3 regions of the Moellerella wisconsensis genome follow, and region 1 is predicted to be linked to each of the others. Evidence: predicted binding sites of a transcription regulator. Region 1 holds the regulator's gene; each other region holds the start of a gene.

Region 1 (5,248 bases):
ATTTTAAGCCAAATAAATTAAATAATTCTCTGGTGATACAAGGAATAGAGTCATTTTCATTATAATTAGGAATTATAAATTCTATTTCTTTTTCATCAGAAACTTGCTGTTTATTAACGAATAAAGAGAGAGAGTAAGTATCTGGCAAAACATAATTAGCCACAGAAAACTTACTAAAATCAGTATCTTGTGAAGAAGTGTCATCTAAAAAATCGGTATTAAAATCAACCGGCTCTTCAGCGAATACGAATGTAGGTATAAGTAATAGCAGCATGATTTTTGTTATTTTATTTAAGTTCATGCTTTTCACTTATCATCACTTTAAATTAATATGGCTAATAAAATAACTAAGAATATATGACACAAATGTGCCATATATCCTTAAATGAAATTATAGGTAATTAATTTTAAAATTAGCTACAGTATCAAAATTACCGGTAGTTGCTTTTTTAGCTGTATCTTCACTACCTTTTACATAAGCAGAAAATGATAATTTAGTTTCTATTCCATCACCATTATTCAATGTATATTCACTTCCTTTGGCAGGGAAAGATTGACCAAAAACAATCTTAGTTCCTGCACGGTCAGTAATTGCAATACCTGCATTTTCAACTTTACCGCCTAAGCCCAGTAAATCGCCAGTAAAGCCCTTAATGCCACTTACCGTTGCTCCACTAAAGGTGATTTGAGCATTTTTATAGGTTTCTGTTGAGCAATTCTTTAAAACTATATCGAAGTTCTCACTGTCTGAACGGAATTTATTAGAGGTCAGTTCATGCAAAGCAATATCACCGAATTTAACGACTTGGTTTTTATTTGCTTCGTCAATTGAACATGGTACATCATTAATTGACCCTTGAAATTTTACTGTGCCATATGTTGCACCAGGCGCTAGAGGGCGATCAACGGCACCCTCATCTTCAGCTAATGCTATGCCAGATAAAATCATGGCTGATAAACCAAATACTAATGCTTTTGCTTTCATCATATAATTCCTTCTACTCTCTCATAAAATATTGTATTAATTCTAATCTAGTCATCCTTATCTCAGTATTTGAAGCTGAATATCCTTATGAAATCTATTAATTTACTTTTTTTGGTATAATAGAATTTCTCTAGAATCGAAATAATTCATCTATAAAAAGCAATGCTGCCTCTTATCTTTCTTTTACCTAATCTCAATTAAAATTTTTACTTTTTAGTAAATACTCATTTAGTCAGTGAAGATATGTTTATGAATTTCAATTTATAATGCTGAAAATCATTTTTAATGATTACATCAAAATAATGAAATATTTAGAAACACTTATTTTCACTTGGCATTAATAATATAGTTTTAGAATTATTTGTCAAAAAAGTACATTTACTGATAGTCAATAATGTACAAATATACTTAAGGTAAAAATACAGGTTTAAAACCTAAATATTGCCGAACGGCAGTGGTTTATTGGCTTAATTTAGCTCAGGCAATATCAATGCTATTCATTGATTAAATTTAATGTGATTTTTTTATTTTGTTTAATATAACAGCAATCAAAATCATGAACTGAATAAATGAGATTATTTAGATTAAAAATTCGATAATTCAATATTTATCTTTATTTATATATAACTCATATCATATTAAACAAACTTAAAAAGTAAGTTATAAAAATCAGCTAAGAAAAGTCTTATTCGAATAATTTTTTTTATTCATTAATATATATAAGTTATAAAAATTTAAAAAGTACGTATAATTACTCCCCCGTCGTGCTATCATTAAACAATAAATTAATACTTAACGTAATTTAAATTAATGAGTTATTAATAAAATACCTTTAATGTTATTTTGTCGATAGTTTGAATTTAAATTACTGTTAATAATGTTAAATATAATTCAAATACAACTTTATTGTTATCTTGTGGTATCTCTATTAATAATTTTTGTTTTCTTTTTGTTATATGTTATTTGTTTTTATTCTCATTTTCATTACCTACAACTCCCCCTCTTTAGCTATCTGTCAGCTATCTGTTTTGGCTGAGATCTGTGATAGCATATCGGCAGACTTCTGTTTCCGGATACCCACGTAATGAAAGATATCGTCGGCAATAAATTACTCGTCATGGCAGAGACTATTTGCCAATCAAGAGGCGTCAGACTAACGCCACAACGTGCAACTGTATTGCGCCTCATTGCAGAACAACCGGGCGCGATTAGTGCTTATGATCTTCTGGATTTATTGCGTGAAATAGAGCCGCAGGCTAAGCCACCGACGGTTTATAGAGGGCTGGAGTTTCTACTAGAACAAGGATTTATCCATAAAATAGAATCAACAAATAGTTTTGTTATTTGTCACCATCTGGATAATCCTAGCCATATTTCCGTCATGTTAATTTGTGATGGTTGTGGCAGTGTCACCGAGAGTGATTGTTCAGTCATTGAAGCGGCGATTGTTAACCTTGCAGAAAACGCTAATTTTCATATCCGCCATACGGTGGTTGAAAATCATGGTTTATGTCATCAGTGCTACGAAAAAGAAAATTGTGCTCATCCGGAACATTGTGGGCATGATCATAGCCATCAACAACGTCAGACCAATATAAAGAAGAAAATCTAAGATAGTTGGCAGATGGTTTATTTTCACTGAGGAAAATAGCGCATCTGCCTCGGAACATAATTTATGTGATAACCTTAACTATGCCTCAATAACTATACATCAATAACTATACATCAATAACTACAATGCATTTATCGCGGTTAATTAGGTTATTTTTGCTATCAAAAACTAATACCAATCTGCGTTACGAATAACACCGACAGCTAATCCTTCGATAGTAAAGCTCTGCTCACGCAGATCGACAACAATAGGCTCAAAATCAGGATTTTCAGCTATTAGTTCAACTTTATTACCGACTTGTTTAAAACGTTTTACAGTGACTTCATCTTCAATACGCGCAACAATAACCTGCCCGTTATGAACATCCTGAGTTTTATGCACAGCTAGCAGATCGCCATCCATAATCCCTATATCTTTCATCGACATACCACTAACCCGCAGTAAAAAATCCGCGTGTGGCTTAAACAATACTGGATCGACCTGATAATGGCTCTCAATATGTTGCTCTGCCAATAATGGTTCGCCCGCAGCCACGCGGCCAATCAGCGGTAGTCCTGGCGTTTCTGTTGGTTCTTCTAGCAGCAAACGAATACCACGGGAGGCGCCAGAAACGATTTCTATCACCCCTTTTCGTGCTAATGCCTTAAGGTGTTCTTCTGCCGCATTCGGCGATCGGAATCCTAAACTTGTCGCTATTTCAGCACGCGTTGGTGGCATACCCGTTTGCGAAATGTGATCACGCACCAGCTGGTAAACCTGCTGTTGCCTTGCAGTTAATGCTTTCATCTCGCCCCCTGTTTGTTTATACAGTCTGACTGTGAGTATATACAGGTAAATGGCGATTGGAAACCGTTAAATACGTGAAATCTCTGGATTCCTATGCATTATTGATATAATAAATGAACAATAAGCGTCAGTAATAATTATTATTGATTTAATAACTCATGCCATAACGCTGCCACAGAATCATTGCCCAAATAAATAATGCCAAGCCAATCGACACAAATACGGCGGCTGAACCAATATCTTTGGCTCTCCCGGATAATTGATGGTATTCACTGCCAACACGGTCAACAACGGCTTCTATAGCACTATTAATCAACTCAATAATTGCCACCAAAACTACGGCGCTAATCAATAAAATTCTTTCGAGATAATTTATATCGAGGTAAAAAGCTAAAATAATGGCTAAAATTGCCGCAACTGATTCTTGGCGAAAAGCCGCCTCATTAATCCAAGCCGCTTTCAACCCTTTCATCGAGTATCCTGCTGCTTTTATAACCCTTGTTAACCCTTTTGTTTGGTTTGCCATCAATAAATGCTCTCTTTAATAAAGGAAAATAAAATCTATTAAGTGATAAAAAGTTGTCTCGGTTCAACAGATCTACGGGTTGATTTCTGGTATGCTTGCGCAGTATTGCTAACAAGAGGCTATAACAATTTATGTCACTTTGGCGTAAACTATATTATAACATGTTGAATTTACCATTAAAGTTTTTGGTAAAAAGTAAACTTATTCCGACTGATCCCATTACAGAATTAGGACTCAATACCACGAGCCCGACGCTGTATGTGTTGCCGTATCATTCAAAAGCTGACTTATTGACGTTAAGACAACAATGTCTGGCTATTGGATTACCGGATCCGTTAAATTCTGTCGATATTAATGGCACTAAATTACCGGCTTATGTCTTTATTGATGATGGCCCGCGGGTGTTCCGCTATTATTCCCCAGATCCTCGCAAAGACTCGGTCAAAACCTTTCATGCGTATCTTGATTTGCATCGTAATAATCCAAATCTGGATATTCAAATGCTGCCGGCTTCGGTAATGTTTGGTCGCTCGCCAGGTCGAGAAGGACATAACTCAGCCCCGCAATTACGCTTACTTAATGGAGTGCAGAAATTTTTTGCCGCTCTGTGGCTAGGTCGAGATAGCTTTGTACGCTTCTCCCCGCCAGTATCAATGCGCGTTATGGCTGAAGAACACGGCACCGATTCGATTATTGCCAATAAATTGGCACGCGTCGCCCGTATTCACTATTCTCGTCAACGGTTAGCTGCCGTTGGGCCAAAACTGCCGGTACGCCAAGATTTATTCAATAAATTGCTAACGTCAAAAGCGATTGAAAAAGCCGTTGAGGATGAATCTCGCAGCAAGAAAATTCCGCTTAAAAAAGCGCAACAAAATGCTGTAAATATGATGGAAGAAATAGCCGCTAACTTCTCTTATGAAGCTATTCGTCTGTCAGATAGGGTATTAAGTTGGACATGGAACCGTTTATATCAAGGTATTAATGTTCAGCACGCTGAGCGCGTTAGGCAATTGGCACAAGATGGACATGAAATTGTTTATGTTCCTTCGCATCGTAGCCATATGGATTACCTTTTATTATCTTATGTGCTTTATCATCAAGGGCTTGTGCCACCGCATATCGCCGCGGGGATTAATCTGAACTTTTGGCCGGCAGGCCCTATTTTTAGACGTTTAGGCGCCTTTTTTATTCGCCGTACCTTTAAAGGCAATAAGCTTTATTCGACTGTTTTCCGTGAATATCTAAGCGAACTGTTTGCTCGCGGCTATTCGATTGAATACTTTGTTGAAGGCGGCCGTTCTCGTACCGGTCGATTATTGCAGCCGAAAACCGGCAC
Region 2 (5,248 bases), 1.5 Mb from region 1:
TTGGTTGTTAGGTCAAGAACCAAAAACGACGATCCCCTTAACCTTAGGGGTAGTTGCCGCAGCATTAACCGACCTTGATGATCGCCTCACCGGGCGGCTTAAAAATTTAGCCATCACATTGTTATGCTTTTTAATTGCATCAGTTTCAATAGAGTTGCTATTTCCTTACCCCTGGTTGTTTTTGTGCGGATTAGCACTATCTACCGGCGGTTTTATTATGCTGGGGGCTCTAGGACAACGCTATGCCACTATTGCCTTTGGTGCATTATTAATTGCTATTTATACCATGCTGGGTGCGCCTATCTTTGATACTTGGTATCAACAGCCAGTACTGTTACTTACAGGGGCTATTTGGTACAACCTGTTGACATTGATTGGCCATTTACTGTTTCCTGTGCGACCGTTACAAGATATTTTAGCCCAGTGCTATCAGCAGTTATCTTCGTTCTTAGATGCAAAAGCTAACTTATTTGATCCCGATATCGAAGAAGATCATCAGCAATCTATCTTTGACTTAACTATGGCTAATAGCGCGTTAGTTAATACGATGAATCAGGCTAAATTAGTGTTACTCAGTCGCTTAAAAGGAGACCGAGGACAACGAGGTACACGCCATACGTTACACTATTATTTTGTGGCGCAAGATATTCATGAACGTGCAAGTTCTTCACATATTCAATATAAAAATTTAAGCCATTCATTCCGCCATAGTGATATTTTATTCCGGTTTCAGCGTTTATTATCCATGCAAGCTCGCGCTTGCCAACAAGTCGCACAATCAATCTTGCTACGTACTCAGTATAATCATAATCCGAGATTTGAGCATTCATTCAATTACTTAGAAGCTTCATTACAGTTGCTTAAACAGCAACATCCGGCAAGTCATGAAATTAATGCATTATATAATTTGCTAAAAAATCTTAAAGGAATCGATATTCAATTAAAGGGGCTGAGCCTAGAACAAGAACCTAATGATCTTGAGAATAAAGATAATATTCAATTATCTGATGAATCACTATCAGGATTTAGAGATATTATCGAGCGTTTCAAACGCCATTTAACGCCTAAATCAGCCTTATTCCGTCACGCAGTTAGATTGTCTATACTGCTGTGCTTTGGCTATGCATTTATTCAATTATTTGATTTAAATCGCGGATATTGGATTTTATTGACCAGCTTATTTGTCTGCCAGCCTAATTATAATGCTACCAAACGGCGATTAGCCCTGCGGATTATCGGAACGCTAGCTGGCGTACTGATCGGCTTACCTATTCTGTATTTCGTTCCTTCTATTGAAGGTCAATTAGTCCTTATTGTTATTTCTGGTCTACTATTTTTTGTGTTTCGAAATAGCCAATATGCTCAAGCCACATTATTTATTACCTTATTAGTCCTATTCAGCTTCAATTTACTTGGTGAAGGCTTTGAAGTGGCATTACCACGGATTATCGACACATTAATTGGCTGTGGAACAGCATGGCTTGCGGTGAGTTTTATCTGGCCTGATTGGAAATTTCGCCAACTACCTCAAGTCATTAATCGCACTATGGAAAATAACTGTCGTTATCTAGATGCAATTTTAATCCAATATCATCAAGGCAAAGATAACCGTTTAGAATATCGAGTGGCTCGCAGAGATGCACATAATAGCGATGCTGAATTTGCTTCTGTGGTCTCCAATATGGCGACTGACCCCAAGTCTTATCACACCACACAAGAACAAGCTTTCCGTTTACTCTGCTTAAATCATACTTTACTAAGCTATATATCTGCGTTAGGGGCTCATAGAGAGAAAATTGAGAATACACAAATCTTATCCATTTTAAATGATACGGTTTGCTTTGTAGAGTCATCCCTTGCCGGCGATAATAGCGTCATAGAAAAATCAGATAATCTGGCTCAAAGCTTAATTCAACGGATTGATCATTTTTCTGTGCATGATAATGACAAGGCGCTGCTTATTATGGAGCAAACTCGGCTATTACTTGAATTATTACCTGAGATAAGCTCATTAATTCAAAGTATTAAATCGCAGCAGTCATAATCAACACACTAATACAAAAAAATCCGTGTGTAATTAAGAGGGAAAATAGGCAACTCCAGCGTATTTTCCCTCGCTCCTGTTATTTTTTTGATTAATTAATTTATACTTATTATATGTTATTCTGAACAGCTACAATCAACGGTGTGATACCAGCGTATCAACTCTTGCTTCAGATCATGGGGTAAAACTGAACTATGATAACCAGCAATCGCACCCGCTAATTCAAACAGTAATTTAATCCCTAAGCGATAATGATTATATTGCCTTAATTTCAGATAACAGGCTTTTGCTCCAATCAATTTTAACTCTGCAACGTGATAAATTCCTACTTTACCTAGCGCTCTCTCTGACGCCATATTCATATTGGGTAAATCTTTTATACGCCCCTCAACTTTTTGTTTTAATAACTGTTCTTCCATAGCAGCTTGATAAGTAAGATCAACATAAAATAAAAATCGACTTTCATACTGCCAAACTTTATCTGGTATACAATAATATCTGAGCTCAAGAAGAACTCCTTTTTTCTTATAAATTAATTTCTTAAGTCCGATAGCTTCAAAGTGATTTTGAGCAAATAAGCACCCCCGTAAATAAAACTCACCATCAATAACCAAACCAACGATGGCATGATCAATAATCAAACAATAACCACCGAAGTGATTTTTTCTTTTCATTTCGCCATATTTACTAAATAAGCGCGCTAAATAGCGATATTTTTGTTCTGGTATCATCATTAGCTCAAATTCCTTTTTGAGATTAAATCCATGAGATTAGTTCCCTACTAAAAGTTTAATTTTTTTATTTTTTACAATTAATTAGATAATTATCACGTTGTGATACTTCACTAAAAGTTCTGTACAAATTGCCGTTATAAACATTGAAATTTGCGAAGCACTTCGTAAAAATAATCTTGATATTGTATAAATATACAGTTACTGTACATATATACAGTGCATAATGGTGAGGTAGATTATGAGCATCTATTCATGGAATGATACAATTGAATATTCTCTGAACACACATGTGAAAGGGTTAGTTCATCAACAAACACAAAAATCATCCTTGACGGAAGGCATGATCAGTGAATTAGTCTATAATGATCAGCACCCGATTGTTGATTATCTTTTACTTCCTTTATTACGGCAATTTGGTGACCAGTCACGCTGGTTACTATGGTTAAGCCCTAATAAAAAATTAAGTAAAAAATGGCTAGCGCAATCTGGGCTCCCTTTACATAAAATTATGCAACTGAATCATATTGATTCAATTACGACCATCGATGCGATGGAAAAAGCATTAAATAGTGGAAATTACAGTATTGTTTTAGGTTGGTTGCCCGAACTCGAAGATCACGATTTTGCGCGTCTGGAAAAAGCTGCGCTATTAGGGGGGGCAATAGGACTAATTATGAGGCCTCAGATTATAAATAATATCGTTAATCCCTGTTCTCGACAGCTAAATCTCTTAAAAATTCAGCCTAATCGTTATCATTAAGCTAGATTAAGAATTTTCTTACTAAATTTAACACTTGGTATTAAATGGGTAAAATACATACTAAAAATCAATTTATATCAAAGAGATAAGCAACTAATCACAAAAGCAACATTCTCTTTTATCTCTATGATTTATCCATCAAATTTTATTTTTTTATCGCTATTTTTGCACTGTCTACTTGTATCTTTTCGAGTTCGTTGTAGACTTTAGCTTGTTAAGGTAGTGCCATTATATTTACTTTTGATGTTTTTTTTCACATAATGCACTGTAAAACTTAGCAAGTATTTTAAACCAATGGCTAATAATAAGGCTCATTGAAGCCATGCCAAAATTGGATGATAACGAGGCGTAAAAAATGAAAAAGACAGCTATCGCAGTAGCAGTGGCACTAGCGGCGTTTGCAACTGCAGCGCAAGCAGCTCCAAAAGACAACACTTGGTATACCGGTGGTAAACTAGGTTGGTCACATTACGAAAACACTAAATTCACCCCTTCAGATTTCGATTCAGTAGGTAGCGGTAAAACTGACCGTGATCAACTGGGTGCGGGTGCATATGCTGGTTATCAGTATAACCCATACTTAGGTTTCGAACTGGGCTACGACTGGTTTGGTAAAATGAAATACAAAGGTTCAGATAACAGCGGTGATCTGAAATCTATGGGTGTTTCTCTGACTACCAAATTAAGCTATCCAGTAATGGAAGACTTAGACGTTTATACACGTCTGGGTGGTATGGTATGGCGTACAGATGTTAAAGCTAACCAAGGTGGCGAACGCTTTAAAGAAAACGATACTGGTGTTTCTCCAGTCTACGCTCTGGGTGTTGAATACGCAATCACTCCAAACTGGGCAACTCGTCTGGATTACCAATGGGTAAGCCATATGGGTGATAAAGACAACCTGGGCGTTCGTCCAGATAACGGCATGCTGAGTGTTGGTCTGGCTTACCGCTTCAATCAAGAAGCAGCGCCAGTTGTAGCTCCAGCTCCAGTTGTTGAGCCAGCTCCAGTTGTTGAAAACAAACGTTTCACACTGCGTTCAGACGTTCTGTTTAACTTCAACAAAGCAACTCTGAAAACTGAAGGTCAATCAGCTCTGAACGAACTGTTCTCTGAACTGAGCAACATCGACCCAACTCAAGGCCGTGTAGTTGTTATCGGTTATACTGACCGTATCGGTTCTCAAAACTACAACCTGCCTCTGTCACAGAAACGTGCTCAGTCAGTTGTAGATTATCTGGTAGCTAAAGGCGTTCCAGTTTCTGCAATCTCTGCAGAAGGCCGTGGTAAAGAAGATCCAGTTACTGGCAACAAATGTGACGATGTTAAAGGCCGTGCAGCTCTGATCGAGTGTCTGGCTCCAGACCGTCGCGTAGAAATCGAAATCCAGGGTACAACTGAAGTTGTTACTCAACCAGGCGCTTAATATTAATTAAGTTGTTCTAGGTATATTTCGAAAGTATCTCAAAAAACCCCATGAAAATGGGGTTTTTTATTGGCGGCCATAAATAGTAGTAAAAATAGTTGTAAGAAAAGGGAAATCACTCTCTATCGTTTTTAGATTCACCCAATATTTCCTGAAGATCATGCTTTAAGCTGCTCATTTTATTCTCATATTTCTCTTTATGCTCAGCATCTTCAATCAATTGAATAATAGTTTCTGACAATGTATTACCGCGCCTAACCGCCAAATTAGATAAGCGTTGCCAA
Region 3 (5,248 bases), on a different replicon from region 1:
TCATTGTGTAACTAGGTATTATTTTTATTCGACGTAAGGCTATCACACAGGATTTTCTATTTTCCTTAGTTACATAAGGAAAACGGCATCATTTCGATTTATGTGCATTGCTATCAATTAGTTAAAGGCGAACAACTCCAGAGGGTAAAAGTGTTAAAGATAATCATATCAATGACATATCGCAACAATCATAAATTGATAATGATTGTTTCATTATCTTAATAATGTTCAGAAATATGAATATAATTCTAAACGAAAGACGTTCTCAATTTAGGTATACTGGTTGAAGCAATTGTAGGAAATGCGTAAATTGCTCTTATAACCTCATTTTCAACATTTGCACCTAGATGAGTTAGCATCTCCTGATAGAATCCTAACAATCCTTTCTCTTCATGGGATTCTAGATCAGCCCATCGGTAATCTTGAGGTATTTGCTTTTCTGAACCATTTTCCTGCGCAATCTTGAGAAACAGTAGATAACTAAGCTCATAAACATACTAGTAATAGGTGATCCCATCACCTCTCAAGATGTTACATAAACTCCAAATTTTTTGAACAATTGTTTCTTGCTTCATATTTTATCAACTCAAATTTTAAATCAATCTTAGAATGAGAAAAAGCACTCTAAAAAACACTCATGGTTTATAATGCCCTCAATTCTTTTATTCAATTTATTAGCGGGCCACTCAGAAACTTACGACTCCTTCTAGTCTAACGCTGCGGACTGCACGAAGATCTCGGAACTAACTCTAGCTAAGCAACGGCAAAAGCTACTAGGGTTTTAGAAAGTCTCAGGGTAACTCGAAGCATCCGCACAGTCGATGTTAGGTCACCCGCTGTTATAGATCCAAGCAATGGCTCTAAGCTGAACCTCACCAAGACTGCTAAATAGCTTTTGTGGGGGGATTACCGTAGCCAGTCAACATGGACGGCAGCAAACGACCCGAAACGGACATTTATTCGACTAAACAGCTTCAGCTATTGCAGCTTCGTCGTCACGCTAGACCGGATGTAGTTCAGAAGTTCCGCCCGCTCTTGTGGATAGGCTGCCAGATCGACTGTTCCCAGTCCAAGATACCCATCTCTTGCGGCAATAACGATGTGCTTATTCTCGCTGGGCAGACGCTGAAGAGCCCAATCAGCAGCGGCATCCTTAGACGCAATATCTCCGGTCATCGCAGTGTACCAAATACGTACTAAGGCAAGAACTATGTTTCTTTCATCTCCCTCCCAATCTGCCTCTGTAGTCCAGAGCGCCAACGTTTCCAGCAGTGAACGTTGCACATCAATAGCAGGAATCTCATCGAAAAACTCTTGAGCTGCTGGACCATACAAAGCTAGGCTATGCAGCCTCACCTTCGTCAACAAGATAGCTAGGTCGTGGTCCGTCATTGCCGGCTCAAAAATACCTGCATTGATATCGTGACGCAACCATTCACCAAATTGCATTTGCCGTCTCGCCGGATATCGCCACGGCACCACGTCTTTTTGTGCCAATATAGTCACCTCAAGTGCACGGCGCTTAGCATCGGTGCCTGGAAAAGCTGATACCAACAGCAGGTCGGACATCAATGCCACCCTAGTTGATTCGCCTAAAGGAGTACTCACAGTGATCAACAGGTCTATATCACTAAATGGTTTTAAACCGCCATCAACTGCAGAACCAAACAGATGAACCGCCTGAATAGTTTCACCAAGATGGTTTTCTAAAATTGATAGCGTATCGGATAATTGGTCTGCTATCGATTCTGGAAGTTTAGTAGTCATGGTTAATATGGTATCTAGTTTAGTAGTCATGGTTAATATGGTATCTACTTTTATTTCGAATGACTACCCTTGGTCGATAGCCGGAGTAGCAGGATGCTTAATGCCACTATCTATTGCAATCTGCTTGGTGTCACTAGGTAATAAGGGAAAATGCTCACGTATACCCAACACGCCGCTCTCCCATTCAAGACTGAGAAAAACAGCAAGTTCTAAATCAGAGAGCAAATGGTGAACTAGTCCCATTTTATGAGAGTAAATACGGTGGGAACGACCTGCTGAAGAGACTTCTTGTACTGTTAACCATGGAATATAGTCCTTACCATGCCCTTGACCACGCCCCTCTTTAATACAACGGGCAATTTGTACTTCTGAGAATGAAGATTTTGCTTTAGCCATAATAAAAGTCCAGTATGCTTTTTCACAGCATAACTAGACCTCTAAAAGTTCTCAACTATTTTGTCTGTTTCTCAACTTAATTGCTCGTCCACACATGATTTATTTCTATAATTTTCTTCCATGTTTATTGAAAAAAATACTCAAGAGTAGATCTTTATTTTGTAAAGTAGTGTTAATTACTAGAATTGACAGATGGATCAGAAAAATCAGTGAGCATGATGCCAGCTTTGTGATATTTAACTCCCGATTTCCAGATGGTCTTTAACAGACGCACTGCTGCATTGATAATGTCTCTTGTATCAGCACTTGGATATTCTAACCGTTCAGAACGGTGGTTGTAGTATTGAGGTCCGCTGGCGTAATGGCTGGTTTGGATAAAAACAGAAACAAAGGAACAGACTCGTTTTTCAGCTCGAAGTTTCTCTGCTGCTCTCTCTGAATACTCGCAGATAGCCTGATGCATATGCTCATAGAGCTCAATTTTTTTTCCAAATGAACGTGAACAAATGATTTGCTCTTTAGTTTTTGCTACTTCTTCAAGCTCGATGCAAGATTCACCGTTCAGCTCTCTCACAGTGCGTTCTACAACCACACCGAATGTTTTACGGATCATGGTTGTTTCAGCCCTAGCCAAATCAAGCGCTGTAACTATCCCCATAGCATTTAGCCGGTTACTTATTTTTCTACCCACACCCCATACTTCATTAACAGGCACAAGGGACATGAGCCGTTTCTGGCGTGAAGTAGCACTCAAATCGACTACACCGCCTGTTTTGGTCCATGTTTTAGCAGCATGGTTTGCCAGTTTAGCCAGTGTTTTAGTTTGAGCAAAACCAACACCGACCGGTACATGAGCTATCTGCAAAATTCGTTGTTGTATCTTGCGACCGTAATCTTCTAATGGAAAGTATCTAGACATGCCGGTCATATCTAGATACTGCTCGTCGATACTATACGTTTCTACTCTTGGGGCAAAATCAGATAGTGTGTCCATGACTCGGTTGCTGATGTCAGCATAAAGGGCGTAGTTACTACTAAACACCTGAATATCATGCTTTTTAATCAGAGACTGAATCTCAAAGTATAGAGCCCCCATTTTGATCCCAAGCAACTTCACTTCCTTTGAACGTGCAATAACACAACCATCGTTGTTTGATAAAACAATAACTGGCTTATTGGCAATATCAGGGCGAAAAATGCGCTCACAACTGGCGTAGAAACTGTTTACATCAACTAAGGCAAACATTATCTCGCCTTGTGAATAATGTAGGTCACAGTGCCGAATATACTTAATTCTTCACCATCACTGATGTATATCGGTGAGTAGCTGCTGTTCATGGGTATAAGAGCAGTAACAGGGCTGGTTTGTAGCCGTTTTATCGTAAACTCTCCATCGAGTGAAGCAATAACGATATCTCCGTGTTTTGCATCAATCGAACTATCTACTATGACGATATCTCCATCTAGAATTTGTGCATCCATCATAGAAGTACCAGATACTCGTAAAAAGTATGTGCCTGAAGGGTGCTTGATTAGCAAAGAGTTTAAATCAATGCGGTCCTCTAAGTAGTCACTCGCCGGTGACGGGAAACCGGCTTGTACTTGATCAGCGAATAAAGGAAGCGGAAGTGTTTTCTCAACGTTGCATAAGGTTAATTTCATGAAAGCCTCAATACTGTACGGATATACAGCATTGTATGCAACAGAGTTAGGAAATTGCAAGCTAAGGATTATGTTGTTTGTCTACGCCATACCCGATGAAATTTCCTAAACACCCCTCATATTGCTCATTGTTCATAATACTTTATTTATCGAAAACAGAGGTTTAACGTAAAAAATATATTTTTTTGAGCGGCAAACCTCTCATTGGATGAATCTATATCTGTTATTCTTTTACTTGATGTAAGCAATATGAGTTTTCTAATGCCAGCATATTCGGTTTAAAAGAGAGCTTATTGGTTTCAGGGTCCAATAGGTTATATAATGTTGATGCATGACTATAAGCGTAAATTACATGTTGGTTCAGTAATTCAATTATATATCCGCTTGGTTTATCCCAATTTTTCATTATTATATCAGTGATATATGCGTGACCTTTATCCTCTATGCTAAGATGTTTTGTTTGTCCATTGAAAAATAGCTCCATATTATTAACCGCTTTAACATAATCAACAGCAAAGGCTGAGAAATTTGAGTAGTTCAATATTTGCCTATTCATTTCATCACTAAAAATTACTGTGTTGTGACTAAGTTGGTGTTTTTCGGCACCTATTTTCAGTGTGTTTTTACTGGAAATCCCTATTGCAAAAGTTGCATAATCACCTTTTCCTTTTGACCAGTAGCTATTTCTAAACAATTGTTGTCCATTTTTACCTTCTATTTCACCTAAAAAACCATAGGTATGATTTTTTCCATCAGAAACAATAAGTAGCAAGTCAGAATATGGAAAATTTTCAAAAGCTGTATGAATAGGAAAGGTAAACGCCTGATAATTTGTTTTTGAGCAAGCTAGAAGATTAGGATTTTTAGGTGTTATGACCTTTATATCAAATGAATTTTTTAATTGTAATTTATGGTGAATACTATCCTTACCCATTTTATATATATTAAGATACTTGTATTCAAAATCAGTTATGCCATACAGAGATAAAAGTCTGGTAACTAAAATATCTCGTGTAATATCTCCATATTCTGACCGCAACAAATCCATCATTAAATATTCAAATGCATGATTCCTTAAATGATCACTAATCCCTGCCAAGTAGTTTGACGGTGTAGAGAGATTCCCTCTGTGAGACTGAGGGGACTGTTCTCCAAGTGGGTGTTGCATATTGGTTTGATAAGATAGAGCTTTAAAAATAGCCGCATAGAACATAGCCCAATAGGAGGTAGTATTATTGGTCGTGTATTCAATATAGAGATCATCATAATAGATAGTGTTCACGTTCAATGAATGTCCCGATAATTTTGTCATGCATTTCAGGTGACTTCGAGTAACCTAACGTCTTACGGTTAAGGCGCTTCAAGCGGTTTCTCAGATTCAAATTCTCTCTTTCTATTCGTTGCGTATAAAACTTACTTGCTA

The links. The regulator LexA, encoded in region 1, represses DNA repair genes until DNA is damaged. The targets are predictions, from matches to a motif close to TNCTGTATGTACATACAGNA.
Region 2: sulA (SOS-induced cell division inhibitor SulA) is a predicted target of LexA. The motif match lies at 2,978-2,997, and genes of this name have one in related genera.
Region 3: umuD (translesion error-prone DNA polymerase V autoproteolytic subunit) is a predicted target of LexA. The motif match lies at 3,837-3,856, and genes of this name have one in related genera.

Annotation. Positions count from the first base shown of each region.
Region 1 covers NZ_CP093242.1:3,220,880-3,226,127, forward strand. The annotation lists gene MNY66_RS14025 (fimbria/pilus outer membrane usher protein) at 1-301, opposite strand, end outside; gene MNY66_RS14030 (fimbrial protein) at 392-985, opposite strand; gene zur (zinc uptake transcriptional repressor Zur) at 2,070-2,597, shown strand; gene lexA (transcriptional repressor LexA) at 2,766-3,383, opposite strand; gene MNY66_RS14045 (diacylglycerol kinase) at 3,532-3,909, opposite strand; gene plsB (glycerol-3-phosphate 1-O-acyltransferase PlsB) at 4,041-5,248, shown strand, end outside.
Region 2 covers NZ_CP093242.1:1,179,412-1,184,659, reverse strand. The annotation lists gene yccS (YccS family putative transporter) at 1-2,044, shown strand, start outside; gene MNY66_RS05190 (TfoX/Sxy family DNA transformation protein) at 2,161-2,718, opposite strand; gene sulA (SOS-induced cell division inhibitor SulA) at 3,017-3,538, shown strand; gene ompA (porin OmpA) at 3,894-4,964, shown strand; gene matP (macrodomain Ter protein MatP) at 5,080-5,248, opposite strand, start outside.
Region 3 covers NZ_CP093243.1:260,024-265,271, forward strand. The annotation lists partial or broken gene MNY66_RS17440 (type I restriction-modification system subunit M N-terminal domain-containing protein) at 294-575, opposite strand; gene MNY66_RS17445 (AadA family aminoglycoside 3''-O-nucleotidyltransferase) at 979-1,767, opposite strand; partial or broken gene MNY66_RS17450 (heteromeric transposase endonuclease subunit TnsA) at 1,837-2,163, opposite strand; gene umuC (translesion error-prone DNA polymerase V subunit UmuC) at 2,336-3,409, opposite strand; gene umuD (translesion error-prone DNA polymerase V autoproteolytic subunit) at 3,409-3,825, opposite strand; gene MNY66_RS17465 (hypothetical protein) at 4,049-5,107, opposite strand; one part of gene MNY66_RS17470 (IS1 family transposase) at 5,088-5,248, opposite strand, start outside.